3 regions of the Methylobacterium sp. NMS14P genome follow, and region 1 is predicted to be linked to each of the others. Evidence: predicted binding sites of a transcription regulator. Region 1 holds the regulator's gene; each other region holds the start of a gene.
What was found. Region 1 encodes PhoB, which activates phosphate uptake and scavenging genes when phosphate is short. Its sites were predicted from a motif close to TGTCATNNANCTGTCAT; they were not measured.

Region 1 (9,960 bases):
GCATCACCCAGGAGGCGCAGAACGCCGCCGCGGTGCTCGGCCACAACTTCCCGGAAAGCCCGTGGTACAAGGACGCCCACGCGCTGCTGGCTCAGGGCGGCCTCGAGCCCCGCGAGGAGAAGACCTCGTTCCTCTCGAAGATCTACCGCACGGTGACCGGCAAGACCGCCTCGGCGGAGTAAGCCTGCGAGCCCGCTCAGGGCTGTCCCGAGAATCGTCGAGGCCCGGAGCCGCCGCTTCGGGCCTTTCCCGTTGCGGCGCCCGTTGCGGCACACCGCCTGAGCGGTGCGACGCATTTTTGGGGTGAATCCGCGCCGCAGCGGCCTTATGTCTGCGGTCCCATCCTGAGGAATCCCCGTCGCCGCATGCTGGCGCAGCTCGCGATCCGCGACATCGTCCTGATCGACAGGCTCGAACTGAATTTCCGATCGGGGCTCAGCGTCCTGACCGGGGAGACGGGCGCGGGCAAATCGATCCTGCTCGACGCCTTCGCCCTGGCGCTCGGCGGCCGCGGCGTCGGCCGCCTGGTCCGCCACGGCGAGGCCCAGGGCGCGGTCACGGCCGTGTTCGACCTGCCCCTCGATCATCCGGCGCGCCGGATCGCGGCCGAGGCCGAGATCGACACCGAGGGCGACCTGATCCTGCGCCGGACCCAGATGGCGGACGGCCGGACCCGCGCCTTCGTCAACGACCAGCCGGTGGGCGTGCAGGTCCTGCGGGCGATCGGCGCGGCCCTCGTGGAGATCCACGGGCAGCACGACGACCGGGCCCTGGCCGATCCCGCCTCGCACCGGGCGATCCTCGATGCCTTCGGGGGGCTTCAGACCCAGCTCGCCAAGGTCGCCGCCGCGTCGCGGACCGTGCGGACGGCCCGCACCGCGCTCGCCGAGCACCGCGCCCGCGTGGAGGCGGCCCGCAAGGAATCCGACTTCCTGCGCCACGCCGTGGAAGAGCTTGCCGCCCTCGCGCCGCTCGCCGGCGAGGAGGCCCAGCTCGCCGAGCGCCGCACGATCATGCAGCAATCCGAGAAGGTCGCGCGCGAGCTCAACGAGGCGCTCGAGGCCGTCGGCGGGCCCCATTCCGGCGTGCCGCACCTCTCGGCCGCCCTGCGCAAGCTGGAGCGGCGCGCGGCGCAGCTGCCCGCGCTGGTGGACCCGTGCGTGAACGCCCTCGACGCCGCCATGGTCGCCCTCGACGAGGCCCGCGCAGTCCTCGAGGCGGCGGTGGCCGAGACGGAGTTCGACCCCCGCGACTTGGAGCGCGTCGAGGAGCGGCTCTTCGCCCTGCGCGCCGCGTCGCGCAAGTACGATGTCCCGGCCGACGACCTCGCGGCCCTGGCGGAGCGCTACGCCGGCGACGTGGCGGCGATCGACGCCGGCGAGGCGGCGCTAGCCGGGCTCGAGCAGGCGCTCGCGACGGCGGAAGCCGCCTACGCCGAGGCGGCCGAGAAGCTCAGCGCCGGGCGGCGCCGGGCGGCCAAGCAGCTCGACGCCGCCGTGAAGGCCGAGCTGCCGCCGCTCAAGCTGGAGCGGGCCCGCTTCATCACCGAGATCGCCACGGATCCGGAATCCCGCGATCCGGCGGGAACCGACCGGGTCGAATTCTGGGCCCAGACCAATCCCGGGACCAAGCCCGGCCCGATGATGAAGGTCGCCTCGGGCGGCGAGCTGTCGCGCTTCATGCTGGCGCTGAAGGTCGTGCTGGCCGACAAGGGCTCGGCCCCGACGCTCATCTTCGACGAGATCGACACCGGCGTGGGCGGCGCGGTGGCGGACGCCATCGGGATGCGGCTCGCCCGGCTGGCGGCCACCGTGCAGGTGGTCGCGGTGACCCACGCGCCCCAGGTCGCCGCGCGGGCCGAGACGCATTTCCTGATCGCCAAGGCGCCCGTGAAAGGGGCCAGCCGCGTCGCCACGCGCGTGGCGAGCCTGCCCGTCGCCGAGCGCCGGGAGGAGATCGCCCGGATGCTGGCCGGCGCCACCGTCACCGACGAGGCCCGGGCGGCCGCGGCGCGGCTCCTTCAGGGCGCCGACGCGTGACCCGGCGACAACCTTAACCGTTGGTTGAAGGTAATAATTCGTTAACCATTCATAGTGAGAGTACCGACATCCCGGTGCCGCGGCAGGTTTGGGCGGTTGAAGGGCGGGAGGGAGCCATGAAGCCGTCAGTCGTCGAGTCCGATGGGTCTCTGCCTGCGGGACAGCCTCTGAAACGGGCGGTCGACACCCGCCAGCTCGGCCTCACGCTCCGCACGGTCTACGAGGGCAGCGTCGACACGCAGCCCATCACCGACACGCATGTCGAGCTGCTCCTGCGCCTGCGCCAGAAGGAGCGGGAGCTGCGCCGGGCGGTCTGACCCGGCACCGCGCCGCTACCAGCGGCGCGCGCCCGGCCGCCGACGATACTCGGCGGCGCGAATCAGCGTCAGCACGCGGTCGAGACTCACCAGCAGCTCCGCCTCCTCGACGCGCGCCGCGGAGGCCGCGTTTGGATCGCGGCTGAACTTCTGACGGGCCTGCGCCAGCGCCAGGGCCCGCTCCACGGCTTCCCGCTCGGCGTGCAGGGCCAGCCAGGCCGGATCGGATTCCGTCGCCGCATCCACCTCGTCGCCGCCCACGATCCGCGCGTCCTTCTGCTGCCGGCTGCTGCTCCTGGTGGAGAGGAACGCGCGAGAGCCCGGAACCGTGCCGCGCCCGGGCGAAGCGCGATGGCATCCCGCGCGTCACCCCGCGCATCACCCCGCGCATCACCCCGCGCGTCACCCCGCGTGTCATCCCGGTGTCATCTACTTGTCGTAACCGCCCGGCCATCGGGCGGCCGGCGCTGGGTCTCTTCGGAAGATCGGCCGCAGAGCTCTGCCGCGGGCACGGGCTCGCCGGCGGGGCAGCGCAGGCTCAAGCCCGACGGCAACGGAGATTCCTTTGAGACCCTTCGCTTACGCGCTCGCCGTCGGCCTCGCGACGGTTCAGCTGGCGTCCGCGGCGCTCGCCGCCGATATCACCGGCGCCGGCGCCACGTTCCCCTTCCCGGTCTACTCCAAGTGGGCCGAGGCCTATCGCAAGGAGACCGGCTCGGGCCTCAACTACCAGTCGATCGGCTCCGGCGGCGGCATCAAGCAGATCCAGGCCAAGACGGTCGATTTCGGCGCCACCGACGCGCCCCTGAAGCCCGAGCAGCTGACCAAGGACGGCCTCGTCCAGTTCCCGACCGTGATGGGCGGCGTCGTTCCGGTGGTGAACATCCCGGGGATCGAGCCGGGCAAGCTGAAGCTCACCGGCGACGTGCTGGCCGACATCTACGCCGGCAAGATCGCGAAGTGGAGCGATCCGCGCATCGCCAAGCTCAATGACGGGCTGAAGCTCCCCGACGCCAACATCACCCCGGTCTACCGCTCCGACGCGTCGGGCACGACCAACATCTTCACCACCTACCTGTCCCAGGTCTCCGAGCCCTGGAAGAAGGAGTACGGTGCGGCCACGACGATCTCCTGGCCGGTCGGTCAGGGCGGCAAGGGCAACGAGGGCGTGACCGCCACCGTGAAGCAGGTTCCGAACGCGATCGGCTACGTCGAGTCGGCCTACGCCAAGCAGAACAAGCTCTCCTACGCCCTGCTGCAGAACAAGGCCGGCAAGTACCCGCAGCCCGACGACAAGGCGTTCCAGGCCGCGGCGGCGAGCGCCGACTGGAAGGCGACCCCGGGCTTCGGCATCTCGCTGACCAACCAGCCGGGCGAGGAGGCGTGGCCGATCACGGCCGCGACCTTCATCCTGGTCCACAAGGACGCCGCCGACCCGGCCAAGTCCGCCGCCGTGCTCAAGTTCTTCGACTGGGCCTACAAGAACGGCGACAAGCTCGCCACCGACCTCGACTACGTCCCGCTGCCGGACAACGTCGTCGAACTGATCCACCAGGAGTGGAAGGACGTGAAGGGCAAGGACGGAAAGCCTGTCTTCAACATGTGAGCGTGGCGGGGAGGGGGTGGGAACCTCCTCCCTCGCTTCCGGGAACGCACCGCGCTACCACGCCACCCTTCGCAGAGAACCGCGGATGCCCGCTTTGACCGAATCGATCGCCCTCGGCCGAACCCGTTCCGCGACCGCGCGGAAGGCGCCGAGCCGGAGCCTCGACACCCTGTTCCGGACCTGCTCGTACGGCGCGGCCCTGCTGGTGCTGCTCGTGCTCGCCGGCATCCTCGGCTCGATCCTGTACGGCGGCTGGCCCGCCTTCCGCGAGTTCGGCTTCGGCTTCCTGACCTCCAGCGCCTGGAACGTCGGGACCGAGCAGTACGGCGCCCTGGTCGCGGTGATCGGGACCGTCGCCTCCGCGTTCCTGGCCCTGCTGATCGGCGTGCCCGTCTCGCTGGGCATCGCGGTCTACCTCACCCAGCTCTGCCCGGGCTGGGCCCGCAAGCCGGTCGCCATGACGATCGAGCTGCTCGCGGCCGTGCCGAGCATCATCTACGGCATGTGGGGCCTGTTCGTGTTCGCGCCGCTCTTCGCGCGCTACATCCAGATCCCGGTCTCGAACCTCGTGGAGGGCATGCCGATCGTCGGCACGCTGTTCTACGCCCGGGTGCCGTCGGGCGTCGGCGTGTTCACCGCCGGGATCATCCTGGCGATCATGATCGTGCCGTTCATCGCCTCGATCGCCCGCGACATGCTCGACCAGATCCCGACCGTGCTGCGCGAGAGCGCCTACGGGATCGGCTGCACCACCTGGGAGGTCGTGCGCCACGTGCTGGTGCCGCAGGCGGCCGTCTCGATCATCGGCGCGATCATGCTCGGCCTCGGACGGGCGCTCGGCGAGACGATGGCGGTGACCTTCGTGGTCGGCAACGCCAACCGGCTCTCGGCCTCGATCTTCGACCCCAGCTCGACCATCGCGTCGCGCATCGCCAACGAGTTCAACGAGGCGGACGGCCTCCAGCTGAACGCGCTGATGGCTCTGGGCTGCATCCTGTTCGTGATCACCTTCGTGGTGCTCATCATCGCCCGGCTGCTGACGCGCCGCGTCCAGGCCGCCTGAGGAGCACGCGCGATGGTTTCCTCCAGCACGATCGCCGCCACCGCCCAGCGCCGCCCCGGCCGGGTCCGCCAGGGGCGCCGCGTCGCCGACCGGACACTGCGCATCGCCTGCACCGGCGCCACCGTGGTGGGTGCCCTGGTCCTCGGCTCGATCCTGGTGATGCTGATCGTCCAGGGCGTGCGCGGCTTCACGCCGGCCCTGTTCACCAACCCGACCCCGGGCCCCGGCTCCGAGGGCGGCGGCATCGCCAACGCCATCCTGGGCAGCGTCGTGCTGACCGGGATCGGCATCCTGATCGCCACGCCGGTCGGCGTCATGGCCGGGACCTTCCTGGCCGAGTACGGGCGCGGCTCGAAGCTGGCCGCCCTGATCCGCTTCCTCAACGACGTCCTGCTCTCGGCGCCGTCGATCCTGATCGGCCTGTTCGTCTACACCCTGATGGTGCGGCCGATGGGCACCTACTCGGGCTGGGCCGGCGGCGTGGCGCTCGCGATCATCGCCGTGCCGGTGATCGTGCGCACCACCGAGGACATGCTGCGCCTCGTCCCCGGCACCCTGCGGGAGGCCGGCGCGGCGCTCGGCGCGCCGCCCTCGACGGTGATCATGAGCGTGACCTGGCGGGCGGCCTCGGCGGGCATCGTCACCGGCATCATCCTGGCGCTCGCCCGCATCGCCGGCGAGACCGCGCCGCTGCTGTTCACCGCGCTCAACAACAATTCCTGGTTCTCGGCCAACCTGATGGGCGGCGTCGCGAACCTGCCGGTGATGATCTACCAGTTCGCCCTCTCGCCCTACCCGAACTGGCAGGGCCTCGCCTGGGCGGGCGCGCTCCTGATCACCGCCACCATTCTGGCGCTGTCGATCATCGCGCGCCTCGTGATCAAGCCGCAGATCTCGCGCTGAGCCCCCCTTCGAGGACACGACGATGAACGCCGCCTCCGCGATCCCCACGGTCGAGCTGAACCGCAACCGCGCCGAAGAGGGCGGCCCCGTGCGGATCGCCGTCAAGGACCTGAACTTCTACTACGGCAGCTTCCACGGGCTGAAGGACGTCAATCTCAACTTCCACGACCGGCAGGTGACGGCGCTGATCGGGCCGTCCGGCTGCGGCAAGTCCACCCTGCTGCGCTGCTTCAACCGGATCTACAGCCTCTACCCGGAGCAGCGGGCCGAGGGCGAGATCCTGCTCGACGGCGAGAACATCCTCAGCCCCTCCGTCGACCTGAACGAGCTGCGCTCGCGGATCGGCATGGTGTTCCAGAAGCCGACGCCGTTCCCGATGTCGATCTACGACAACGTGGCCTTCGGCCTGCGCCTCTACGAGAAGCTGCCGAAATCCGAGCTGGACGGCCGGATTGAGGAATCCCTGCGCAAGGCTGCCCTCTGGGACGAGGTGAAGGACAAGCTCCGGCAGGCGGGGACCGGCCTGTCGGGCGGCCAGCAGCAGCGCCTGTGCATCGCCCGGACCGTGGCGCAGAAGCCGGAGGTGATCCTGTTCGACGAGCCGACCTCGGCCCTCGACCCGATCTCCACCGGCCGCATCGAGGAGCTGATCGAGCAGCTGCGAGACGAGTTCACCATCGTGATCGTCACCCACAACATGCAGCAGGCGGCGCGCATCTCGCAGTTCACCGCCTTCATGTATCTGGGGCAGCTCGTCGAGTTCGGTCCGACCAACCGGATGTTCATGAACCCGACGGAACGCCGCACACAGGACTACATCACCGGCCGCTTCGGCTAGTCTGACCGGAGGCTCCGGTCCCGGGACCTGCCGGTCGGCGCCCCGGGCGCGCCGGCAAGTCCCCGCAAGCCGCCCCGGCGCGCCGTTCCCGGGACCCATCGAAGGATCCACCATGCCCGGCCATATCGTCACCTCCTACGACACCGACCTGGAGAACCTGCGTCGCTCGATCTCGGAGATGGGCGGCGTGGCCGAGAAGATGACCGCGGAGGCGACCGACGCCCTCGTGCGCCGGGACGACACGCTCGCCCAGGCGGTGATCCTCGCCGACAAGCGCCTCGACGCGCTGCAGCGGGACATCGAGGAGCGCGCCGTGCTGCTGATCGCCCGGCGCCAGCCCCTGGCGATCGACCTGCGCGAGACCATCTCGGCGATCCGCGTCTCCGGCGACCTCGAGCGGATCGGCGACCTCGCCAAGAACGTCGCCAAGCGCGTGGTGGCGATCTCCGACCAGGCGCCGGCCCAGAAGATCGTGCTCGGCGTGCGGCACATGAGCGACCTCGCCGAGGCCCAGCTCAAGGACGTGCTCGACGCCTACGCGAGCCGCGACGTCAAGGCGGCCCACGACGTCTGGGAGCGCGACGGCGAGATCGACGCCCTGTACAATTCGCTGTTCCGCGAGCTGCTGACCTACATGATGGAGGATCCGCGCAACATCTCGTTCTGCACGCATCTCCTGTTCTGCGCCAAGAACGTCGAGCGCATCGGCGACCACACCACCAACATCGCCGAGACGATCCACTACCTCGCCACGGGCGAGACCCTGGCGGGTGACCGGCCGAAGAACGACGCGTCCAACTACGCGACGGTGGACGGCATCCAGGCGCCGTGAGCCCCCGACCCCGGCTCCCGCGCCTTCCTGTGGGCGCGGCCGGGGTCACTCTCCGTGCAGGTTGAGGCAGGGCGGCGCCTCCTGCACCTTCCGCGGGACCGCCGGTAGAACGAGTCTTCGAACGTGAGCATGCAAGTCCTGATCGTCGAGGACGAGGAGGCCCTGACCACGCTGCTGCGCTACAACCTGGAGGCCGAGGGCTTCCTGGTGGACTCGGCGGCGCGCGGCGACGACGCCGAGCTGCTCCTGGCGGAGCGGATCCCGGACCTCGTCCTGCTCGACTGGATGCTGCCCGGCCTCTCGGGGATCGAGCTGTGCCGCCGGATCCGGGCGCGCCGCGAGACCGAGCGCCTGCCGGTGATCATGCTCACCGCCCGGGGCGAGGAGGGCGACCGCGTCCGCGGTCTCGGCACGGGCGCCGACGACTACATCGTCAAGCCGTTCTCCGTCCCGGAGCTGCTCGCCCGGATCCGCGCGCTGCTGCGCCGGGCCAAGCCCGCCCACGTCTCGGACCGGCTGGCGGCGGGCGACCTGGAGCTCGACCGCACCGGCCACCGCGTCCGCCGCGGCGGCGAGGAGCTGCATCTGGGCCCGACGGAGTTCCGGCTCCTGGAGTTCCTGATGCTGGCGCCGGGCCGGGTCTTCTCCCGCGAGCAGCTCCTCGACGGGGTCTGGGGCCACGACGTCTACATCGACGAGCGTACCGTCGACGTCCATGTCGGGCGGCTGCGCAAGGCGCTGAACGGCCCGCGACAGACCGACCCGATCCGCACGGTCCGCGGCTCGGGCTACGCCTTCGACGAGACCTTCTCGCTCGAGGCCTGAGGCGGCCTCACGGGCCGTCCGGATAGGACATCGCTCCGGCGCGCCGTCATCGCGAGCGCGGCGAAGCGACCCGGGGCGGCGGGACGCCGGTGAGCGTGGCGCTGCTGGGTTGCTTCGCTCGCGATGACGGTGGGACGGGCGCGCCGATATTCAGCGTCCCCCCTCAGGGACTCAGCGCGCCAGCGCCGCGCTCCGGCCCGCGGCGGCCGGCACCGCCTCCAGCGCCGCCAGCACCGTCCCCTCGGTCAGGATCTGCGGGAGCACCTGGGGCTCTCCCGTCCCGGTGTAGAGCAGGTAGAGCGGGACGCCGCTCCGCCCGTGCTTCTCGAGGAGGCGGGTGATCTCGGGGTTCTGGTTGGTCCAGTCGCCCTTCATGTAGGTCACGCCGCGCTCGGCCATCGCGGCCCGCACCGCCCTGGTGTTGAGCGAGGTCGCCTCGTTGACCGCGCAGGTGATGCACCAGGCGGCGGTCATGTCCACGAAGACGGGGCGGTGCGCGTCGACCAGGGCGTCGAGGCGCGCCTGCGTGAACGGCTCGACCCCGTCGGCGGCGGCCTGCGCGGCCGGCGCGGCGCGGTCCCGGGGCAGGGTGACGGCGAGGGCCCCGACGGCGGCCAGCGCCAGCGCCGCGGCGGCCTGCGCGATCCGGCCGGCCCGGGGCGGGGCGGCGCGGCCGTGCTCCCAGGCCCAGGCGGCGAAGCCCACGAGGACGAGGCCGATCAGCGCCGCCAGCAGCCCGCGCGGGTCGACCTGCTGCGCCAGCACCCAGATCAGCCACGCCACGGTGGCGTAGACCGGGAAGGCCAGGACCTGCTTGAGGGTCTCCATCCAGGCGCCCGGCCGCGGCAGCGCGCGCAGGGCCGGCGGCCAGAGCGTCAGGAGCAGGAAGGGCAGGGCGAGGCCGAGCCCGAGGCTGGCGAAGACGGCGAGCGCCACGCCGGCGCTCTGGGTCAGCGCGAAGCCCACCGCCGAGCCCATGAACGGCGCCGTGCAGGGCGTCGCCACCAGGGTGGCGAGCACGCCGGTGAAGAAGGAGCCGCTCAGGCCGCCGCGGCGGGTGAGGCCGTCGCCGAGGCCGGCGAGCCGGCCGCCGACATGGACCGCGCCGGAGAGGCTCAGGCCCATCGCGAACAGCAGGTAGGCGAGCCCCGCCACGATGGCGGGCGACTGGAGCTGGAACCCCCAGCCGATCGCGGCCCCGCCGCTCTTCAGGCCGATCAGCGCGGCGGCGAGCGCCAGGAAGCTCGCCAGGACGCCGGCCGTGTAGGCGAGGCCGTGGAGCCGCAGCCGGGCCGGCCCCTCGCCCGCGTGCCGCACGAGGCCCAGCACCTTGATCGACAGGACCGGGAAGACGCAGGGCATCAGGTTGAGGATCAGGCCGCCGAGGAAGGCGAAGGCCGCGGCGGTTGCCAGCGTCAGCGCGTCGAAGTCGGCGGCGGCCGGCGTGGTCGCAGGCGGCGTGGTCGCAGGCGGCGCGGTCGCGGCCGGCGCCGCGGCGGCCGGCAGCACCGGCTCGTCGCCGTACGCGAAGGCGAGC
Region 2 (9,960 bases), 2.3 Mb from region 1:
CGCGGGAGCGCTGCCCGGCGGCCGCGCCGCGGAGATTGGGGCCCCGGTTGCCAGGGTCGCCCGCCCCGCCTAGACGGGCCCGGCGCGAAACGTGCCCGTCACCCCTCCTCTAGTGCAGAGGTTTTCCCCGTGATCACCGGTCCGTGCCTCATCGTCCAGCCGATCCACGCGGCGGGCCTCGACCGGTTGCGCGCGGCCGGGCTGGAGCCGCGCCCGGCGAGCGGGACCGATCCCGAGACGCTGGCCCGCGAGGTCGCCGACTGCGTCGCCGTCATCACCCGCAACACCGGCTTCCCGGCCCGCGCCATCGCGGCGGCGCCGGCCCTGCGGGTGATCGGCGTGCACGGCACCGGCACCGACCACGTCGCCACCGCCGAGGCGACCGGGGCCGGGATCGCGGTGGTCAACACGCCCGGCGCCAACGCCGTCTCGGTGGCCGAGCAGACGCTGGCGCTGATCTTCGCCCTGGCCAAGGCCCTGCCGGAGGCCGACCGCTCGGTCCGGGCCGGCGACGACAGCTTCAAGTTCACCGCCCGGCTGATCGAGCTCGCCGGCCTGACGCTGGGCCTCGTCGGCTTCGGGGCGATCGGGCAGGCGACCGCCCGGCTCGCCGCCGCCCTGGGGCTGCGGGTGCTGGCCTACGGCCCGAGCCGCCCGGACGTCGACTTCGCCAATGCCGGCGCGCTGCGGGCGCCGTCGGTCGACGCGCTCCTGGCGGAGGCCGACATCGTCTCCCTGCACGTGCCGCTGACCCCGGGCACCCGCGGCCTGATCGGCCGGGACCAGCTCGCCCGGATGAGGCGGGAGGCCTTCCTGATCAACACCAGCCGCGGCGGCCTGATCGACGAGGCGGCCCTGGTGGAGGCGCTGGAGGCCGGCACGATCGCGGGCGCCGGGCTCGACGTCTTCGCCCAGGAGCCGCTGCCGGTCGACCACCCCCTCGCCCGCCAGCCCCGTGCGATCCTGACGCCCCATGTCGGCGGCTCCACCGGGGCGGCCCTGATCCGCACCGCCGAGACCGCCGCGACCCGCGTGGTCGACGTCCTCGCCGGCCGGCGGCCGGGCGGTCTGGTCAACCCGGCCGTCTGGGAGCGGCGCCGCGCGCCGTGATGGTCCCTCTCTCCCGTGCGGGAGAGGGTTGGGGTGAGGGACGAGGGGCTCCGGGATCAGGCACCCGATCGACGCGATTCGAGGGGGAGCCTCGTCCGGTGAGGTCTCACCCCTCGCCCTGTCCCTCTCCCGCACGGGAGAGGGGACCCGCGGCCGATCCTGACGGCGCGGCGGTCGTGGCCGGCCCGGTTCACGGTGTTTCGTCCGGACCGCGACCGCCCGCCGCGCGCTCTGTCATGCAATCGTCGCAGACGGGCCGGAAAGCCACCCGCTGCATCCGAGGCCAGAGAGGGCTCCATGGACTTCCACCGTCGCTTCACGGTCCTGATGTGCGCCCCGGCCTTCGACCCGGACGATCTCGAGGGCGCGCGCGTCAACCAGATCGTGGCGGCCGTGGAGCAGCGCGGCTTCGAGGTGGTGCGCGCCCGGCGCGTCGAGGACGCGGCCATCGCGGTCCAGACCGACGCGGCGGTCGGCTGCCTCGTGGTCGACTGGGGCAAGCGCGGCCTCGACGGCAAGGCCGCCGCCCTCATCGACATGATGCGCCGGCGCGGCCTGGAGATGCCGATCGTCATCATGGTCCGCCGCAAGCGGCTGGAGGACATCCCGGTCGAGCTCCTCGACTTCATCGACGGCTACATCTTCCTCGCCGAGGAGACGCCGGAATTCATCGCCCGCGGCCTCGTCAGCCGGGTCACGCAGTACGCCGAGACCCTCAAGACCCCGTTCTTCGGCGCGCTCGTCGACTACGCCGAGAAGGGCAACCAGCTCTGGACCTGCCCGGGCCACAACGGCGGCATCTTCTACAACCGGTCGCCGATCGGCCGGATCTTCGTGGAGCACCTGGGCGAGGCGATCTTCCGCGACGATCTCGACAACTCGGTCCTCGACCTCGGCGACCTGCTGACCCACGAGGGCCCGGCGCTGAAGGCCCAGAAGGAGGCCGCCAAGATCTTCGGGGCGGAGAAGACCTACTTCGTCCTGAACGGCACCTCGGCCTCCAACAAGATCGTCCTGTCCTCCCTGGTGGCGGAGGACGACCTCGTCCTGTTCGACCGCAACAACCACAAGGCGGCCCACCACGGCGCCCTGTTCCTGGGCGGCGGCATCCCGATCTTCCTGGAGACGGACCGCAACGCCTACGGGCTGATCGGGCCGATCTTCCACGAGGCCCTGGACGAGACCCGGATCCGGGAGAAGATCCGCCGCAACCCGCTGGTGACCGATCCGGAGGCGTGGCGCCGGGAGCGGCCGTTCCGCGTCGCGGTGATCGAGCAGTGCACCTACGACGGCACGATCTACGACGCTCAGGAGATCCTGGAGAAGATCGGCCACCTCTGCGACTACATCCTGTTCGACGAGGCCTGGGCGGGCTTCATGAAGTTCCACCCGCTCTACGCCCGCCGCTTCGCCATGGGGCTGACCGGCCTCGACGAGACCTCGCCGGGCATCGTCGCCACGCAGTCGACCCACAAGCAGCTCGCGAGCTTCTCCCAGGCCTCGCAGATCCACACCCGGGACGGGCACATCCGCGGCCAGTCCCGGCGGGTCGAGCACAAGCGGCTCAACGAGAGCTTCCTCGTCCACGCCTCGACCTCGCCGTTCTACCCGCTCTTCGCCTCCCTCGACGTCGGCGCCCAGATGATGAAGGGGCGCTCCGGGATGATCCTGTGGGACGACACGATCCGGCTCGGGATCGAGTGGCGCAAGAAGGTCCGGGCGATCCGGCGGGAGTTCGAGGAGAACGAGCGCGATCCCGCGCGGCGCTGGTTCTTCGACCCGTTCGTGCCGGACGTGACGGTGAACGCCGACGGCGCCGAGGTGCCGTGGGAGAGCGTGCCGACCGACGAGCTCGCCGCCACGCCGCGGCACTGGGAGCTGAAGCCGGGCGCGCGCTGGCACGGCTTCACCCACGTGGCGCCGGGCTACGCCATCACCGACCCGAACAAGCTCACCGTGCTGACCCCCGGCTTCGACCGGCACACGGGGGCCTACGCCCAGCACGGCGTGCCGGCGCCGATCGTGGCCCAGTACCTGCGTGAGAACCGGATCGTCGCCGAGAAGAACGACCTGAACTCGCTGCTCTTCCTGCTGACCCCGGGGGTCGAGTCCTCCAAGGCCGGCACGCTGATCTCGGGCCTCGTCGCCTTCAAGCGGCTCCACGACGACAACGTCCCGCTGGAGGAGGCCATGCCGGAATTCGTCAACCGCCGGCCGAACCGCTACCGGGGCGTGCGCCTGCGCGACCTCTGCGGCGAGTTCCACGCCTTCCACCGGGAGGCCGGCACCTCGACGCTGCAGCGGCGGCAATTCGCCCCCGAGCACCTGCCCGAGATGGTGATCCCGCCCAAGAAGGCCGCCCAGCTGCTGACCCGCAACAAGGTCGACTACGTGCCGATCGCCGAGGCCGAGGGGCGGATCGCCACCACGCTGATGCTGGTCTACCCGCCGGGCATCGGCACGGTGCTGCCGGGCGAGCGCCTGGACGACCGGGCCAAGCCCATGCTCGACTATTTCAAGATGTTCGAGGCCTCGGCCAACCTGTTCCCGGGCTTCGAGGCCGAGATCCAGGGCGTCTACCGCGAGGTCGAGCCGGACGGGCGGATCCGCTTCCACACCTACGTGGCGCGGGAGGGGGCCTGATGGAGATCGAGGTCGAGACGACCGAGCCCCTCGCGGCCCGTCCCTGCCCCGACATCGTCATCCGCGCCTCCTCGGACGCCGATGTCGAGGCGATGGTGGCGATCTACGAGCACCATATCGGCAAGGGCGTCAGCGACGTCGGCGTCGCCGAGGAGGACCGGCTGCTCCCCGACGACCTGAAGCGGCGGCGCAAGACCATGCGCAAGAAGCGCCTGCCCCACCTCGTGGCCGACCGGGACGGCACGGTGGCGGGCTACGCCTACGCGGTGCCGTTCCGGAAGCGCCCGGCCTACCGCTACACGCTCAAGCACTCGATCTACGTGCATCCCGACCACCTCCATGCCGGGATCGGCCGGCGGCTGCTGCCGGCCCTGATCGAGGCCTGCGCGGCGGGCGGCTACCGCCAGATGATCGGCTACATCGACGCCGAGAACGCGGCCTCCCTGCGGCTCCACGAGGCCTGCGGGTTCGAGCGGGTCGGCTACCTGCGGGCGGTGGGCTTCAAGTACGGCCACTGGTCGGACAGCGTCATGGTCCAGCGGGCGCTGGGAACCGGGTCGGAGGACCGGCCGGGGTAGCGGCCCGCGACCGGGCGGACTCCGACGCCCGGCCGCCGTCATTGCGAGCGCAGCGAAGCAATCCAGTAGCGCCACACTTACGGAGGGCGCGCTGCCCTGGGTCGCTTCGCTGCGCTCGCGATGACCGAGCGGGTGACGCCTGCCGAAGAACTCGACCGGCACCGGTCTCAGTGGCCGGCCGCCGGCTGCGCCGCCGCGACGATGTCGATCTCGACCCCGACATCGAGCGCCACCCACTGGCCCGAGGCCCACGCCCCCTGCCCGACGCCGAACTCGGTGCGGACGAGGCCGACGCGCCCCACGGCGTGCGCCGCCCCGCCGTCGAGGGTCAGGTGGAACGGCAGCGTCACGGGCCGGCTCGTGCCGCGGATCGTCAGCGTCCCGACCGCCGCGTAGTCGCCCTGCCCCTTGTCGACGAAGCGGGTCGCCTCGAAGCGCGCCTCGCTCGCCGCCTTGACGTCGAACCAGTCCTTCTGCGGCAGGGCCTGGTCGCGCTGGACGTCCCCGGTCCGCGTGCTGGCGAGGTCGACCAGCACGAGCGCGTGCCCCGCCTCGGGCTTCGCCGGGTCGAAATCGACCGTGGCCTTGAACCGCTCGAACCGCCCGGTGAAGGGCGCGCCGACCTGCACGCCCGAGAACCGGATCGCGCTCCTGGCCGGGTCCACCGCCCACTCGGCGGCGGCGGCCGGCAGGGTGACGGCCTGGAGAGCCGCCAGCAGGCAGAGGTGACGCGCGTTCATCGGGTCGGCTCCACGGTGGGGGCGGCGGTCGGGGCGGGCGACAGCCGGCGCCCCGGCAGCATGCGGCGCAGCACGTCGTCGCGCAGGAGGAGGTGGTGGCGCAGGGCCGCCGCCACGTGGACGGCGAGCAAAGCCGCCAGGAACCACGCCCCCAGGGCGTGGACCCGCTTCAGGACGCCCTCGGCGGCGGCTTGGTCCGGGACGAGATCCGCCAGCGGCAGGTGCGGCCAGGGCACAAGGCCGTACAGCACCGTCGGGATGTTGAACGGCGACAGCGACACCACGGCCCAGCCGGTCAGGGGCAGCCCGACGAGGAGCAGGTACAGCAGGGCGTGCGCCACCCCGGCGGCCCGGCGCTCCCGCGCCGGCATCCCGGCCGGGTGCGGCGGCGGCCGGTGGGTCAGCCGCCAGAGGACGCGCAGGGCCGTCAGCGCCAGCACCGTGACGCCGACGGACTTGTGCCACTGGTAGAGCTGGAACTGGCGCAGCGGCGCCAGGGTCGCGTGCGTCATGGTCAGCCCGAGGCCGATCAGGACGAGCACGCCGAGCGCGCTCGCCCAGTGCAGCAGGATCGCCACGGCGGAGTACCGCCGCGCGGAGACCCCGTTCGCCATGGCGGATCCTCCCAGGTCAGTCCTGCTTCTCGAAGGCGCCCGCGATGGTGAGGTGCAGCTCGTCGCCGATCAGCGGCACGTAGGTCTTCACCCCGAACTCGGAGCGCTTGAGCGTGCCGGTGGCCTCGAAGCCGACCGTGACCTTCTTGCTCAGCGGGTTCACGCCGGCGCCGACCAGGGTGACGTCGAGCGTCACCGGCTTGGTCACGCCGTGCAGCGTCAGGTTGCCGGTCACCTTCGCGCGGTCCTTGCCCTCGGGGGCGACCTTGGTGGACACGAAGGTCATGTCGGGGAACTTGGCGGCGTCGAGCCACTGGTCGCCCTTGAGCTCGTCGGTGAGCTTGGCGCTAGTGGTCGTCACCGAGGCGACCGGGATCTTCACCGAGAGCTTGGCGGAGGCCGGGTTCTTCGGCTGCAGCTCCAGCGTGCCGGACACGTCCGAGAAGCCGCCCGCGTAGTTCGAGAAGCCCATGTGGGAGACGCGCCAGCCGACCTGGGTGTGGCCGGGATCGACCGCGTAGGTGCCGGCCTGGATCTGCGCCGGATCGCGGGTCGGCGGGGTCTGGGCCAGCGCGGGGGTGGCGACCGGGGCGGCGACCAGCAGGGCCAGAGGGCCGGAGGCGAGAATCGACTTCAAGGGTGTCTCCTGCAGGGCAGACGGCCGAGCGCGATTCGCTGCGCCGCAGCAGCCGTGTAGACCCGTTCACGGCACCGGTTGAGCCTGCTATCCGGAACCCCATGGTTGCGAGAACGGAAACCTTCGGGGGCGGGCTCGACGACGTGCGGGCCTTCTGCGCCGTCGTCGATCTCGGCACGGTGACGGCCGCCGCCGCGACCCTGCGGGAGACCAAGGGCAGCGTCAGCCGCCGGATCTCCCGCCTGGAGCAGGCGCTGGGCGTCCGGCTGATGGCCCGGACCTCCCGGGCGGTCTCGCCGACTGCCGAGGGCCTCGCCTTCTACGCCAAGGCCCAGGAGAGCCTGACGCTCCTCGACGAGGCGGCCGAGACCGCCCGCGACGCCCGCACGGTGCCGGCCGGCCACCTGCGGATCACGACCTCGATCGATTTCGGGATCGAGGTGATGCCCGAGATCGTCGCGAGCTTCCGGGCCGCATACCCGCAGATCACCGTCGAGATGCTCAACACCGACGCGCGGCTCGACCTCGCGGCCAACCGGATCGACCTCGCCCTGCGGCTGGGCGGCGCGGAGGAGACCGGCTACCGCGCGATGGTCCTCGCGACCCTGGCGCTCGCCCTTTACGCCGCCCCCGCCTACCTGGAGCGCCGCCCGGCCCCGGCGGAGCTCGCCGATCTGCGCGACCACGACCTGATCCTCGCCCGGGAACGGATCGGCACGGCCGGGCTGACCCTCTCCGACGGCCAGGGCCGCACGGAGCCGCTGTCCCTGAGCCCGGCGATCCGGGTCAGCGACTTCGCGACCGCGCTCCGTCTCACCCTCGCGGGCGCGGGGATCGGCCACCTCCCGAGCCTCGTGGCCGCCCGGGCCGTGGAGGCCGGGCAAATCGTGCGCGTGCTCGGCCCCTGGGCGACCCGCAGCAGCACCTTGCGCGCCGTCACCCTGGCCGGGCGCGAGCTGCCGGCCCGCGTCCAGGTCTTCCGCGAGCATGTCCGGACCGTCCTGGCCTCGCGGGGATGTCCCCGCGATGTCGCGGAACACGGCAGCGAATACAGATAAAATTGCTTATTTATCTGTATACGTGCTCTACGCGAGTCTAAATCGGTAAATTTTTACCGGACATCGTAGCGACCGGTTGAGGGGCCGCGCGCATGCTGCGTCGCAGCGGCAAGCTCGGCCGCACGGCCAGCGCCCCAAAGGGTCAGGCCCGCAGCGCGTCACGTCTGGATATCGGTCATGTCCCTCCGCGGCAGGTGCCTGCGCCCCCTCGTGTTCGCCGGGATCCTGGCGCTGGCCGGGACGGGCATCAGCCTCGAGACGGCTCGGGCCTCGCTGCCGGCCGTGACCCGGATCGTGCTGCAGAAGGCGGGCCGGTACATGCCGACCGACCTGTACCTCCGCCGCGGGGACACCATCGCCCTGCGCAACGGCGACGCGCGCCTGACGCACCACGCCTTCATCGAGGCGGATCGCTTCTCGTTCGATGCCGGCGCTCAGGAGCCCGGCGCGGAGACGCGGCTCACGCTGGCGGAGCCGGGCGATTTCGTCATCCAGTGCGGCATTCACCCTAAGATGAAGCTCACTCTCCACGTCGAGTAGGGATCCGGGGCCCGGAGCCGGCTCAGCCGTCCCGGCCGAAGCCGAGGCCGCGGATGATGTCGCCGATCGGATCGATCTTCTGCGACGGGGCGGCTGCCGGCGCGGATTGCGGCGCGGGGGCCGCCGACCGGTCGGATTCGGCGGTGCGGACGACGGCGGCGTGGCGGAGCCGGGCCGCCCGGTGGACGCCGCGCTCCGTCCCCTTCGCGCGGTGCGCCGCTGTCTTGCGCGGCGGCTCGGCCGGGCGCGCCATCTCGGCCGGGAGCGGCGCCGACGGCATGGCGGCCGCCGGGACCGCCGCCGCGACCCGCGGTGCCGGCACGGCCGCCAGCGCACCGGTGGTCTCCGGCGCGGCCAGCTTGGCGGGCGGATCGACCCAGGCGCTCTGCGTGACCGGTGCGGCGTCCGTCACGGCCGGACGTGCGGGACGCGTCTGCACCTCGTAATTGCCCGGATGCAGAATATGCGCGGCTACCACCAGCCCGAATACGGCAACGGCAGTGGTACCGAGGGTGGAGCGGTAGTGTTCCATGGCGGAAAAACGTACCGCCAAGCTCCGAGTTCCGCGCGGTCGTGACGTCGCCGAACCGTCCGCGCGGCAGGTCGGCCGGCGCAAACAAAAAAGGCCACTCCCGAAGGAGCGGCCCGAAGTCTAGGGAGGAAACGCCCAAGAAGGGCAGCGGGATCGCGACGCCATCGCCATCCCGCAATGCAAAGATAGGATACCGCATTGCGGCATGCAATGGACCGGGCGCCGCGGAGGCATGCATATGTACCGGGTCCCGAACGTACAGCCATGCGAATTACGCATAGCGCCGCGCGGGGCTCACTTGGGGGTCGAGGGCGCGGCGCGCGGCACCCTTCGGGAGAACCTGAAACCGGTCCGCGAGTCTAGGCGCCACCGGACCGGCCGTCCTGGCCGATCAGGCGGTCGATCTCGGCTTCCGCGACGGCGCGCGCCGCGTGCTCGGAGCTGTGCGGGCGGTACGATCCCCGGACCAGCTTGCCGCGGTCGCGGATCGCCCAGGTGAAGCGGCCCGGATCATGCCGGCTCGGCCTGACCTCGACCGTGTAGAGATGCCCGCCCGTCGCACCCATGCCGGGAATGTGCGGAAGCGTCCCGCGCCGGGACAGGGGGTGCGACCGTGCGCGGCAGCCCCGGTCGGCGGAGCCGTTCCGCACCGGGGCGGGGGCGAGATCGCCGAGCCCGTGCCGTCCGCGACGCGGGGCCCCTCTCCCGCACGGGAGAGGGGGCGTGGCGCGGCCGCCGAGACCGAGACGCCTGTCGTCCAGACCGTCGCGGCGCGCTCGGGAGCCGCCCTAGCGCGCCGGCCGCCGCCGGCCCTGGGCCGGACCGCGCGGTCCGGAGCCGCCCGCTGCCCGGTCGTCGCCCCGGCCCTGGTCCCTCTGGCCCGGGCCTTCGGCCCGCCCCTCGGTCCGGGTCCCGAGCCAGACCACGTGCTTCGGGCCGCTGCCCCGGCCGCTCGCGTGGACGCGCTGCTCGTCGACCGCGAAGCCGGAGCGCTGCAGGCGGCTCTTGAACTTCCGGTCAGGCGCGCCCGACCAGACGCCCAGGATGCCCCCCGGCCGCAGGGCCCAGCGGGCGCGCTTGAGGCCCCAATTGTCGTAGAGCCGGTCGTTCGCCTTGCGCATCAGCCCCTCCGGGCCGTTGTCGACGTCGAGCAGGATCGCGTCGTAGCGCTCCGGACCGGCCTGGATCAGGCGGTTGACGTCGGCCTCCTGCAGGTCGACCCGCGGATCGTCCAGGCAGCCGGCGAAGACGTGGGCGAGCGGCCCCCGGGCCCAGGCGACCACGGCGGGCACCAGCTCGGCCACCACCACCTGCGCCTCCGGCCCGAGGCCCGCGAGCGCCGCCCGCAGGGTGAAGCCCATGCCGAGGCCGCCGATCAGGATCCGGGCGCGGGGCCGGTCCTGGAGCCGCGCGCAGGTCATCGCCGCGAGCGCCACCTCCGAGCCGCTGCGCCGGTTGTTCATCAGCTCGATCGTGTCGGCCATGATGGCGAACTCGTCGCCGCGCCG
Region 3 (9,960 bases), 1.5 Mb from region 1:
ACCGTCCGCCAAGATCGGACTGCCGGAGATCAAGCTCGGGATCATACCGGGCGCCGGGGGCACGCAGCGCCTGCCGCGCCTGATCGGGCCCGACGCCGCCTTCCCGATGATGCTCACCGGCGAGCCCGTCTCCGCCGAGAAGGCGGCGGTGCTCGGTATCGTCGACGCCGTGGTGCTGGGCGACCTCGTGGCGGAGGCCCGCAAGCGGGCGCTGGAACTCGCCGATTCCGGCGCTCTGCCGCGGGTGCGCGACCGGTCCGAGAAGCTGACGCCGCAAGCACGCGAGACCTTCGAGGCGCAGGCCGCCGAGGCGGTGAAGCGCGACCCCGACGCCACCAACGTCCACGCCCTGGCGCGGGCGGTGCGCGCCGGCCTGGAGCAGGATTTCGACGCCGCGATGGCGGTGGAGCGGGCCGAGTTCCGCGCCCTGGTCGACGATCCGCGCTCGAAGGCCCTGCGCTACGCCTTCTTCGCCGAGCGCGAGGCCGCCCGGGTGCCCGGCCTGCCGAAGGACACGCCGCGCCGCCCCGTCCGCACGGCCGCGGTGATCGGCGCCGGCACGATGGGCGGCGGCATCGCCATGTGCTTCGCCAATGCCGGCATCCCCGTGACGGTGATCGAGACGGAGGAGCGCGCCCTGGCGCGCGGCCTCGACCGGGTGAAGGGGCTCTACGCCGGCTCGGCCAAGCGCGGCTCGATCACCGAGGCCCAGCGCGACGAGCGGGTCGGCCGGATCACGGGCGCGCTCGGCCTGGAGAACGCCGGGGAAGCCGATATCGTCGTCGAGGCGGCCTTCGAGGATATGGGCGTCAAGCGCGAGATCTTCTCGAAGCTCGATTCCATCGCCAAGCCCGGGGCGATCCTGGCCACCAACACCTCCTACCTCGACGTGAACGCCATCGCGGCGGTGACGGGCCGGCCGCAGGACGTGCTCGGCCTGCACTTCTTCAGCCCGGCCAACGTCATGCGCCTCGTCGAGGTGGTTCGGGCCGAGAAGACGGCCCCGGACGTGCTCGCCACCGCCCTCGACCTGGGCAAGCACCTCAACAAGCTGCCGGTGACGGTGGGGGTCTGCTTCGGCTTCGTGGGCAACCGCATGCTGGAGCGCCGCAGCCGGGCCGGCGAGCGGCTGCTGCTCGAGGGCGCGCTGCCCCACGAGGTCGACGCGGCGGTGACCGGGTTCGGCTTCCGGATGGGCCCCTTCGCCATGAGCGACCTCGCGGGGCTCGATATCGGCTGGCGCTCGCGCAAGGATTTCGGCGGCCGGGCTCCGGTCGCGGACTCGCTCGCCGAGCAGGGCCGGTTCGGCCAGAAGACCGGTCGCGGCTTCTACCTCTACCCGGACGGCGCCCGCACCGGCACGCGTGACCCCGAGGTCGAGGCGCTGATCGCGCGGGTCGCCGCCGAGCACGGCGTCGCCCGCCGCAGCTTCACGGCGGACGAGATCGTCGCGCGGCTCATGTACCCGATGGTCAACGAGGGCGCGCGGATCCTCGAGGAGGGCATCGCGGCCCGGCCCAGCGACATCGATACGATCTGGATCAACGGCTACAACTGGCCCGCCTGGCGCGGCGGCCCGATGCACTGGGCCGACACGGTCGGGCTGAAGACGATCGCGGAGGCGCTGTCCCGCTTCGCGGCCGAGACCGGCGACGACAGCCAGGAGCCGGCGCCGCTCCTGCGGAAGCTCGCCGCCGAGGGCGGCCGCTTCGCCGGCCTGAAGAACGCCTGAGCGGGAGATCGACATGACCGACGCGGTGATCGTCTCGACCGCCCGCACGCCCATCGGCAAGGCCCATCGCGGCGCGCTGAACCTCACCCGCGGCGCCGACCTCGCGGCCCACGCGATCCGCGGCGCCCTGGACCGGGCGCGGCTGGAGCCCAAGGCGGTCGAGGAGGTGGTGCTCGGCTGCGGCTATCCGGAGAACGCCACGGGCGGCAACGTCGCCCGCCACGCGGCGCTGGTGGCGGGGATCCCGGTCGAGTCTGCCGGCGTGACCGTATCGCGCTTCTGCGCCTCGGGCCTCGAGGCGATCGCCAGCGCGGCGCGGCGGATCGTGCTCGACGGCGTTCCGGTGGCGGTGGCGGGCGGCGTCGAGTCGATCAGCCTCGTCCAGCCGAAGGTGCAGCGGGAGCTGACCCGCAACGCGTGGCTGGAGGCGCACCTACCGGCCATCTACATGCCGATGATCGAGACCGCCGACATCGTGGCGGAGCGCTATCGGATATCCCGGGAGGCGCAGGATCAATTCGCCCTGGAGAGCCAGCGCCGCACGGCCGACGCGCAGGCGCGCGGGCTGTTCGACGACGAGATCGTCCCGATGTCCGCCGTGATGGCGGTGACCGACAAGGCCACCGGCGAGACCCGGGAGGTCGAGACCCGGCTCGCCAAGGACGAGGGCAACCGCCCGGACACGACCCTCGACGGTCTCGCCAAGCTGAAGCCCGTGCGCGGGGAGGGCGCCTTCATCACGGCGGGCAATGCCAGCCAGCTCTCGGACGGGGCCTCGGCCAGCGTGCTGATGTCGGCCGGCGAGGCGGCGCGGCGGGGCCTCGAACCGCTGGGCACCTTCCGGGGCTTCGCCTCGGCGGGCTGCGGCCCGGACGAGATGGGCATCGGCCCGGTCTTCGCGGTGCCGCGGCTCCTGGAACGGCAGGGCCTGCGGGTCTCCGACATCGACCTGTGGGAGTTGAACGAGGCCTTCGCGTCCCAGTCGGTCTATTGCCGCGACACGCTCGGGATCGATCCGGACAAGGTCAACGTCAACGGCGGCGCCATCGCGGTCGGCCACCCGTTCGGCATGTCGGGGGCGCGGCTCGTGGGCCACGCCCTGCTGGAGGGCCGCCGCCGCGGCGCGCGCTACGCCGTCGTCACCATGTGCGTCGCCGGCGGCCAGGGCTGCGCCGGCCTGTTCGAGATCGCCCGGAGCTGAGCCGATGGACCTGCGCTTCACCGACGAGGAAATCGCGTTCCGCGACGCGGTCCGGAGCTTCTGCCGGACGGAGATCCCGGCGGAGATCCGGAAGAAGGTCTCGGAGGGGCGCAGCCTCACCAAGGACGATTACGTCGCGAGCCAGCGCATCCTCAACGCCAAGGGCTGGGCGGTGCCGCACTGGCCGCAGGAATGGGGCGGCCGGGACTGGACCCCGATCCAGCGCTACATCTACACCGAGGAGCTGTTCCAGGCAGCGGTGCCGCTGCCGCAGCAGTTCAACTGCTACATGTTCGGCCCGGTGCTGGCGACCTTCGGGCGACAGGACCAGAAGGCGCGCTTCCTGCCGCGCGCCGCCAACCTCGACGACTGGTGGTGCCAGGGCTTCTCCGAGCCCGGCGCGGGCTCGGACCTCGCCTCACTGAAGACCAAGGCGGTGCGTGACGGCGACCACTACGTCGTGGACGGCCAGAAGACCTGGACCACGCTGGGCCAGCACGCCGACTGGATCTTCTGCCTCGTCCGCACCGACTTCGAGGCCAAGAAGCAGCGCGGCATCTCCTTCCTCCTCATCGACATGAAGACGCCGGGGATCACCGTGCGGCCGATCCTGACCCTGGAAGGCCGGCACGAGGTCAACGAGGTCTTCTTCGACGCCGTGCGCGTACCCGTCGAGAACCTCGTGGGCGAGGAGAACAAGGGCTGGGACTACGCGAAATTCCTGCTCGCCAACGAGCGCACCGGCATCGCCCGGATCGGCCTCACCAAGGAGCGGATCGCGCGGATCAAGCGGCTCGCCCGCGAGATGCCGGCCGGATCCGGGACGATGTGGGACGATCCCGCCTTCCGCGGCCGCGTCGCGGAGGTCGAGGTCGAGCTGAAGGCGCTGGAGATCACCCAGATGCGTGTGGCGGCCAAGCAGGGCCGGGCGGATTCGGTGGAGCCGGACCCGGCCTCCTCGCTCCTCAAGATCCGCGGCTCGCAGCTCCAGCAGGCGGCGACCGAGCTGCTGGTGGAACTCGCCGGGCCCTTCGCGCTGGCGGCGCCCGTCCGTGGGGCAGGGGCCAACAACCTGCCCGGCGGCTTCGACTGGGTCGACGCGGCGGCGCCGAGCTACTTCAACAACCGCAAGGTCTCGATCTACGGCGGCTCGAACGAGATCCAGCACAACGTCATCGCCAAGGGCATCCTGGGGTTGTGAGCGGTCGCCTCGTCCCTCCTCCCCCTCATCCTGAGGTGCCGTGCGCCTCCGACGATATCCGCGAGGGAACACCATGGATTTCGACCTGAACGAGGACCAGTCGCTCCTGCGCGACAGCGTCGAGCGGCTGGCCGCCGACCTCTACCCGTCGCTGGAGAGCCGGCAGGCGCGGCTCAAGGCGCCCCTCGGCTTCCCCGCGGACGGCTGGGCGGCCTTCGCGGAACTCGGCGTCGCCGGCCTGCCCTTCTCCGAGGACGAGGGCGGCCTCGGCGGCGGGCCGGTCGAGACCATGCTGGTCATGGAGGCGGTGGGCCGCAACCTCGTGGTCGAGCCCCTGCTCGCGAGCCTCGTGCTGGGCTCAACGGCCCTGCGGCTCGGCGGCAGCGCGGCGCAGAAGGCGCGCCTCGTCCCCGGCCTCGTCGCCGGTGACCTGCGCCTGACCCTCGCCCACACCGAGCGCCAGTCCCGCTACGACCTCGCCGACGTGGCCACCGCGGCCCGACGCTCCGGCGAGGGCTACGTGCTGAGCGGCGCCAAGAGCGTCGTGCCCAACGCCGACGCGGCCGGCCTGATGGTGGTCGCGGCCCGGGTCTCGGGCGAGCGGCGCGATCCCCGCGGCATCGGCCTGTTCCTGGTCCCGACGGACGCCGCCGGCGTCGCCATCGAGGCCTACCCGACCCAGGACGGCGGCCGGGCCGCCGAGGTGTCGTTCTCGGACGTGACGCTCCCGGCCGACGCGGCGCTCGGCGATCCGGAGGGCGGCCTGCCGCTCCTGGAGCGGGTGGTGGAGCACGGCATCGCGGCGCTCGCCGCCGAGGCGGTCGGCTCCATGGACGCGCTCCACAAGCTGACCGTGGAGTACCTCAAGACCCGCAAGCAGTTCGGCGTCAGCGTCGGCTCGTTCCAGGCCCTGCAGCACCGGGCCGTCGACATGCTGATCCAGCTGGAGCAGGCGCGCTCGATGGCCCTCTACGCCGCCATGATGGTGGACACGCCGGACGCGCGGGCGCGGGCCGCGGCCCTGTCGGCCGTGAAGGTGCAGATCAACAAGGCCTGCCGCTACGTCGGCCAGGAGGCGGTCCAGCTCCACGGCGGCATCGGCATGACGCTCGAATATATCGGCGCCCACCACTTCAAGCGGCTCGCCATGATCGAGTACCAGCTCGGCGACACCGCTCACCACCTGCGCCGGATCACGCAGGACGAGAACGGGCTGCTGGCGGCCTAGTTCGACGCAGGCGCCGTCACTGTCTTTGCGGGCGGAGCGCAGCAATCCAGAGGGCGCCACGCTTGAGAACGTTGCGCCACCCCGGGTCGCTTCGCTCCGCTCGCGATGACGGAGCGATCAGTTGAACAGCGTGCCGACCCCGCCCTGAACGCGGCCGAGGCCGGCCCGCGCGACGGTGTTGTTGGGGTCGATCGTCGAGGCGCGCTGGTAGTTCTCCGTCGCCTCCTTGCGCTGGCCCTGCTTCTCGTAGGCGAGGCCCCGATAGGCCCAGGACGTGGCGTCCTTGGCGTTCACGTTGAGCGCGGCGTTGTAGTCTTCGATCGCCTTCGCGTACTGGTTGGTCGCGATCAGGCTCTGGCCGCGGGCCGCGTAGGGCGCGGCCACGAACGGGTCGCGGTCGATGGCGGCGTCGAAATCGGCGATCGCCTGGGTGTCCTGGCCCTGCTTCTGCTTCACGAGGCCGCGGGCGTGGTACGCCTGCGCGGATTCGGGGCTCAGGCGGATCGCGACGTTGAGGTCGTTCAGCGCCTGGTCGAGGTTGCCCTGCGCGCGCTCGACATTGGCCCGGCCGATATAGGCCGGCCCGTAATTCGGATCGATCCCGATCGCCTTGGAGAAGTCCTGCAGCGCCGGGCCGTCGCGGCCGATCTGGCGGTTCGCCAGGGCGCGGTTGTTGTAGGCGGAGGCGGAGTTCGGATCGAGCTGGATCGCCTTGGTGAAGTCGCCGATGGCGTCGTTGAACTGGCCGGCGCGGGCGTAGGCGGCGCCGCGGGTGTTGTAGGCCGCCGCGTCGTTCGGGTTGCGCTGCACCACCTCGGTCAGGGACGCGATGTTGACGTTCGTGGCGCCGGTCGTGTCCTTCTCCAGGACCGCGTATTGCCGCGGGCCGGCCGCGCTGCCGACGGTCTCGCAGCCCGCGAGGCCGGCAGCCGAGACCAAGGCCGCGCCGATCAGTGCCGTCTTCCGTCCCAGCCGGTTGCGTACGTTCATTGCCCCACTCTCCCCGAGGCATCGCCCGCTGCCGCGCGCCCGCCCCGCCCCTCACAGTCCAAGAGCCCGCGCCGAGCGCCGGGCACGCCCGAGTTCGGGGCACCGTCGCGCATCACGGTGAAGGCCGGCTTAAGAAGCGCCGCGTCGTGATCCAGCCCCAGCCGGTCCCGGCGGGACCGCGGCGGTGCGGGCGGACGCGATCGACAGCATTCGGAACCGACCACGGTGTCGTGGAAGCGGCGGGATGTGGCGAAGGTATGGCTCGACCGGTCCGCGGGACCGAGGACGGCCCTCCGGCGGTCATGCAGCGGCGCGGGTGTGCCCTCGAAGCCTCAGGAACCGGTCGGGCCGGGCCCGAGACGGGTGACGTGGCCCATCTTGCGGCCGGGGCGCGCCTCACCCTTGCCGTACAGGTGCAGGTGGGCACCGGGCTCGGCCAGCAGGGCGTGCCAGTCGTCGGCCTGGGCACCGATCAGGTTGCGCATCTCGACGGGGAGGCCGCCGACCCGGCCCGCATCGCCCAGCGGCCAGCCGCAGACGGCCCGGACGTGCTGGGCGAATTGCGAGGTCAGCGCGCCCTCGCTGGTCCAGTGGCCCGAATTGTGGACCCGGGGCGCGATCTCGTTGACCACGAGCCGCTCCGCCCCGTCCTCGCGGACGAGGAACATCTCCACCGCCAGCACGCCGACATAGTCGAGGGCGTCGGCGATCCGCCGGGCGATCTCGACGGCGGCGGCGCCCGTCTCGGCGGAGACGCCGGGCGCCGGCACCCGGGTCAGCGCCAGGATGTGGTCGCGGTGCTCGTTCTCGCAGAGGTCGTAGGCCGCGAAGCTGCCGTCGCGCCCGCGCGCGCCCACCACCGAGACCTCGCGCTCGAACGGCACGAAGCCTTCCAGGATCAGCGGCGCGCCGCCGAACTCGGCGAACAGCGCGTTGCGGTCGCCCTCGGCCCGCTCGCGCAGCATCCGCTGCCCCTTGCCGTCGTAGCCGAAGCGGCGGGTCTTAAGCACGGCCGGCAGGCCGATCACCTCGATCGCCCGGTCGAGGTCGTCGGGCGTGTCCACCGCCCGGAACGGCGCCGTCGGGATGCCCAGGCCGTTGATGAAGTCCTTCTCGGAGAGCCGGTCCTGCGTGGTCGAGAGCGCCCGCGCGTTCGGGTGCAGGGCGGCGTGCCGGGCCAGGACGTCGGCGGTGGCGTGCGGGATGTTCTCGAACTCGTAGGTCACGACGTCGACGCTGCGGGCGAAGTCCGCCAGCGCCGCGGCGTCGTCGTAGGCCGCGCAGGTGGTCCGGGCGGCCACGTCGAAGGCGGGGCTGTCCGCGTCGGGCGCGTAGACGTGCACCTTGAGACCGTAATCGGCCGCCGCGAGCGCGATCATGCGCCCGAGCTGACCTCCACCGACGATGCCGAGGGTGGAGCCGGGGCCGAGGATCCTGTCCGTCACGCGTTCTCTTCCGTCACCGGCCGTTCGGCCACCGAAGCGCTCTGGGCCGCGCGCCACGCCTCCAGGCGCTCCGCCAGGCCCGGGTCGGTCAGCGCCAGGACCGCCGCGGCGAGCAGGGCCGCATTGACGGCCCCGGCCCGGCCGATCGCCAGGGTCCCCACCGGGATGCCGGCCGGCATCTGGACGATGGAGAGCAGGCTGTCCTGGCCGGACAGGGCCTTCGACTCCACCGGCACGCCGAAGACCGGCAGGCGGGTCATCGCGGCCGCCATGCCGGGCAGGTGCGCGGCGCCGCCCGCACCCGCGATCACGACCTTGAGACCGGCCGCGACCGCGCCCTTAGCGAAGGCCACGAGCCGGTCCGGCGTGCGGTGGGCCGACACGATGCGCGTGTCGTACGGCACGCCGAGCGCGTCGAGCGTCTCGGCGGCATGACGCATGGTCGCCCAGTCGGACTGGCTGCCCATGATGATCGCGACCGGAGGAGGCGACGCCATCGTTGATCCCGGCAAAAGAGGGCGCTTACAGGCGGCGCGGGCCGGCGGCAAGGCGGGGCCCGAGGGCGTCCACCGGCATCAGGCGATGATGTCCGGCGTGAGCGCGTCCTCGATGTGATAGATGCGGTCGCGCAGCGTGAGCTTGCGCTTCTTCAGGCGCTGGATCTGGAGCTGGTCCCCGGCGACGCTGCGCTCCAGCGCCTCGATGGCGCTGTCGAGATCCCGGTGCTCCTCGCGCAGCCGCGCCAGTTCGCCCTGGAGGTCCGACTGCGCACCCTCACCCGCCTCGTCCGCCATCGTCACCTGAGAACCCGAAGACCGTTCGTCGCCCGAGAGCATGCGTCACGCTCCGGCGCCGGACAAGGCGGCGCGGTAAGCAATCATCAGACTTAGCAGCAGAAAACGCTTCGACAGGTCCGGCATCCTGTGCCAATCTCGGTGTGTCGAAACGATGACAGGAGAGTCGACTCATGTCGCTGCAGACGCATCTGAACCAACTCGCCCGGAAGCACGAAGCCCTCGAGCGCGAGATTCAGGAAGCGATCCACAGACCTTCGGCGAACGACCTCCACATTGCCGAGCTGAAGCGACGGAAACTCCTTCTCAAGGACGAGATCAACAAGCTCCAGGCAGGCAACGACACGTTGCACTGACGCCTGACACGTCCATCGGATAGCGAATTCAAGCTGAGAACCGCCGCACCGGGAGCCCCGGTGCGGCGGTTTTCTCATGGCGGGACCCGAGGCTCACCCGGGCGCGGCCGTCTCGCCCGTGGCCACTCCCGCGCGCGCGAGAATGGTCTACTCTGCGGGCCGCCGCCGGAGAGCGGCCCGCGAGGAAACGCCGAACCGATGACGAGAGCCAGCCTGCCGGGCCGCTACCCGGAGATCTACGAATCGGCCCGCCGCGACCCCGAGGCGTTCTGGCTCGGCGCGGCGCGGGCCCTCGACTGGGCGCGGTCGCCGGAGCGGGCCTTCGCGCCGGATTCCGGCCCCTACGGTCGGTGGTTCCCGGACGGCACCCTGAACGCCTGCCACAACGCGGTGGACCGCCACGCCGACGGCGCCCGGGCGGACCAAGTGGCGATTCGCTACGACTCGCCCGTGACCGGGACCAAGCGCAGCATCACCTACCGGGCGCTGCGCGACGAGGTGGCGGTGCTGGCCGCGGTGCTGGCCGACCTCGGCGTCGGCAAGGGCGACCGGGTGATCCTGTACATGCCGATGGTGCCCGAGGCGCTGTTCGGCATGCTGGCCTGCGCGCGGCTCGGTGCGGTCCATTCGGTGGTGTTCGGCGGCTTCGCGGCCAACGAGCTGGCGGTGCGGATCGAGGACGCGGCGCCGAAGTTGGTGCTCGCCGCCTCCTGCGGGATCGAGCCGAATCGCGTGGTCGCCTACAAGCCGCTCCTCGACGCGGCGATCGCGGCCTCGCGGCACAAGCCGAAGGCCTGCCTGATCCTCCAGCGCCCGCAAGGGCCCGCGACCCTCGTCGCGGGACGGGATCGCGACTGGGGCGAGACCGTCGCGGCGGCCCGGGCGGCGGGGCGGAGCGCGGACTGCGTGCCGGTCGCCGCCACCGACCCGCTCTACATCCTCTACACGTCCGGCACGACCGGGAAGCCGAAGGGCGTGGTCCGCGACACCGGCGGCTACCTCGTCGCCCTGGC

Region 2: the regulator PhoB is predicted to act here: its motif matches at 1,343-1,359, upstream of LOK46_RS23665 (Orn/Lys/Arg decarboxylase N-terminal domain-containing protein).
Region 3: the regulator PhoB is predicted to act here: its motif matches at 8,735-8,751, upstream of LOK46_RS05590 (YdcH family protein).

The regions. Positions count from the first base shown of each region.
Region 1 covers NZ_CP087106.1:2,641,767-2,651,726, reverse strand. Annotated here, with positions in the region: gene LOK46_RS12640 (outer membrane protein assembly factor BamD) at 1-182, shown strand, start outside; gene recN (DNA repair protein RecN) at 366-2,039, shown strand; gene LOK46_RS12630 (hypothetical protein) at 2,156-2,356, shown strand; gene LOK46_RS12625 (hypothetical protein) at 2,372-2,617, opposite strand; gene pstS (phosphate ABC transporter substrate-binding protein PstS) at 2,922-3,962, shown strand; gene pstC (phosphate ABC transporter permease subunit PstC) at 4,048-5,025, shown strand; gene pstA (phosphate ABC transporter permease PstA) at 5,038-5,928, shown strand; gene pstB (phosphate ABC transporter ATP-binding protein PstB) at 5,951-6,766, shown strand; gene phoU (phosphate signaling complex protein PhoU) at 6,879-7,598, shown strand; gene phoB (phosphate regulon transcriptional regulator PhoB) at 7,728-8,423, shown strand; gene LOK46_RS12590 (protein-disulfide reductase DsbD family protein) at 8,595-9,960, opposite strand, start outside.
Region 2 covers NZ_CP087106.1:4,977,975-4,987,934, reverse strand. Annotated here, with positions in the region: gene LOK46_RS23670 (hydroxyacid dehydrogenase) at 130-1,110, shown strand; gene LOK46_RS23665 (Orn/Lys/Arg decarboxylase N-terminal domain-containing protein) at 1,408-3,753, shown strand; gene LOK46_RS23660 (GNAT family N-acetyltransferase) at 3,753-4,331, shown strand; gene LOK46_RS23655 (YceI family protein) at 4,499-5,071, opposite strand; gene LOK46_RS23650 (cytochrome b) at 5,068-5,685, opposite strand; gene LOK46_RS23645 (YceI family protein) at 5,702-6,322, opposite strand; gene LOK46_RS23640 (LysR family transcriptional regulator) at 6,424-7,380, shown strand; gene LOK46_RS23635 (hypothetical protein) at 7,558-7,920, shown strand; gene LOK46_RS23630 (hypothetical protein) at 7,943-8,332, opposite strand; gene LOK46_RS23625 (hypothetical protein) at 8,812-9,018, opposite strand; gene LOK46_RS23620 (spermidine synthase) at 9,241-9,960, opposite strand, start outside.
Region 3 covers NZ_CP087106.1:1,177,276-1,187,235, forward strand. Annotated here, with positions in the region: gene LOK46_RS05550 (3-hydroxyacyl-CoA dehydrogenase NAD-binding domain-containing protein) at 1-1,732, shown strand, start outside; gene LOK46_RS05555 (acetyl-CoA C-acyltransferase) at 1,746-2,933, shown strand; gene LOK46_RS05560 (acyl-CoA dehydrogenase family protein) at 2,938-4,134, shown strand; gene LOK46_RS05565 (acyl-CoA dehydrogenase family protein) at 4,208-5,362, shown strand; gene LOK46_RS05570 (tetratricopeptide repeat protein) at 5,480-6,352, opposite strand; gene LOK46_RS05575 (5-(carboxyamino)imidazole ribonucleotide synthase) at 6,685-7,797, opposite strand; gene purE (5-(carboxyamino)imidazole ribonucleotide mutase) at 7,794-8,294, opposite strand; gene LOK46_RS05585 (YdcH family protein) at 8,373-8,633, opposite strand; gene LOK46_RS05590 (YdcH family protein) at 8,765-8,947, shown strand; gene LOK46_RS05595 (propionyl-CoA synthetase) at 9,146-9,960, shown strand, end outside.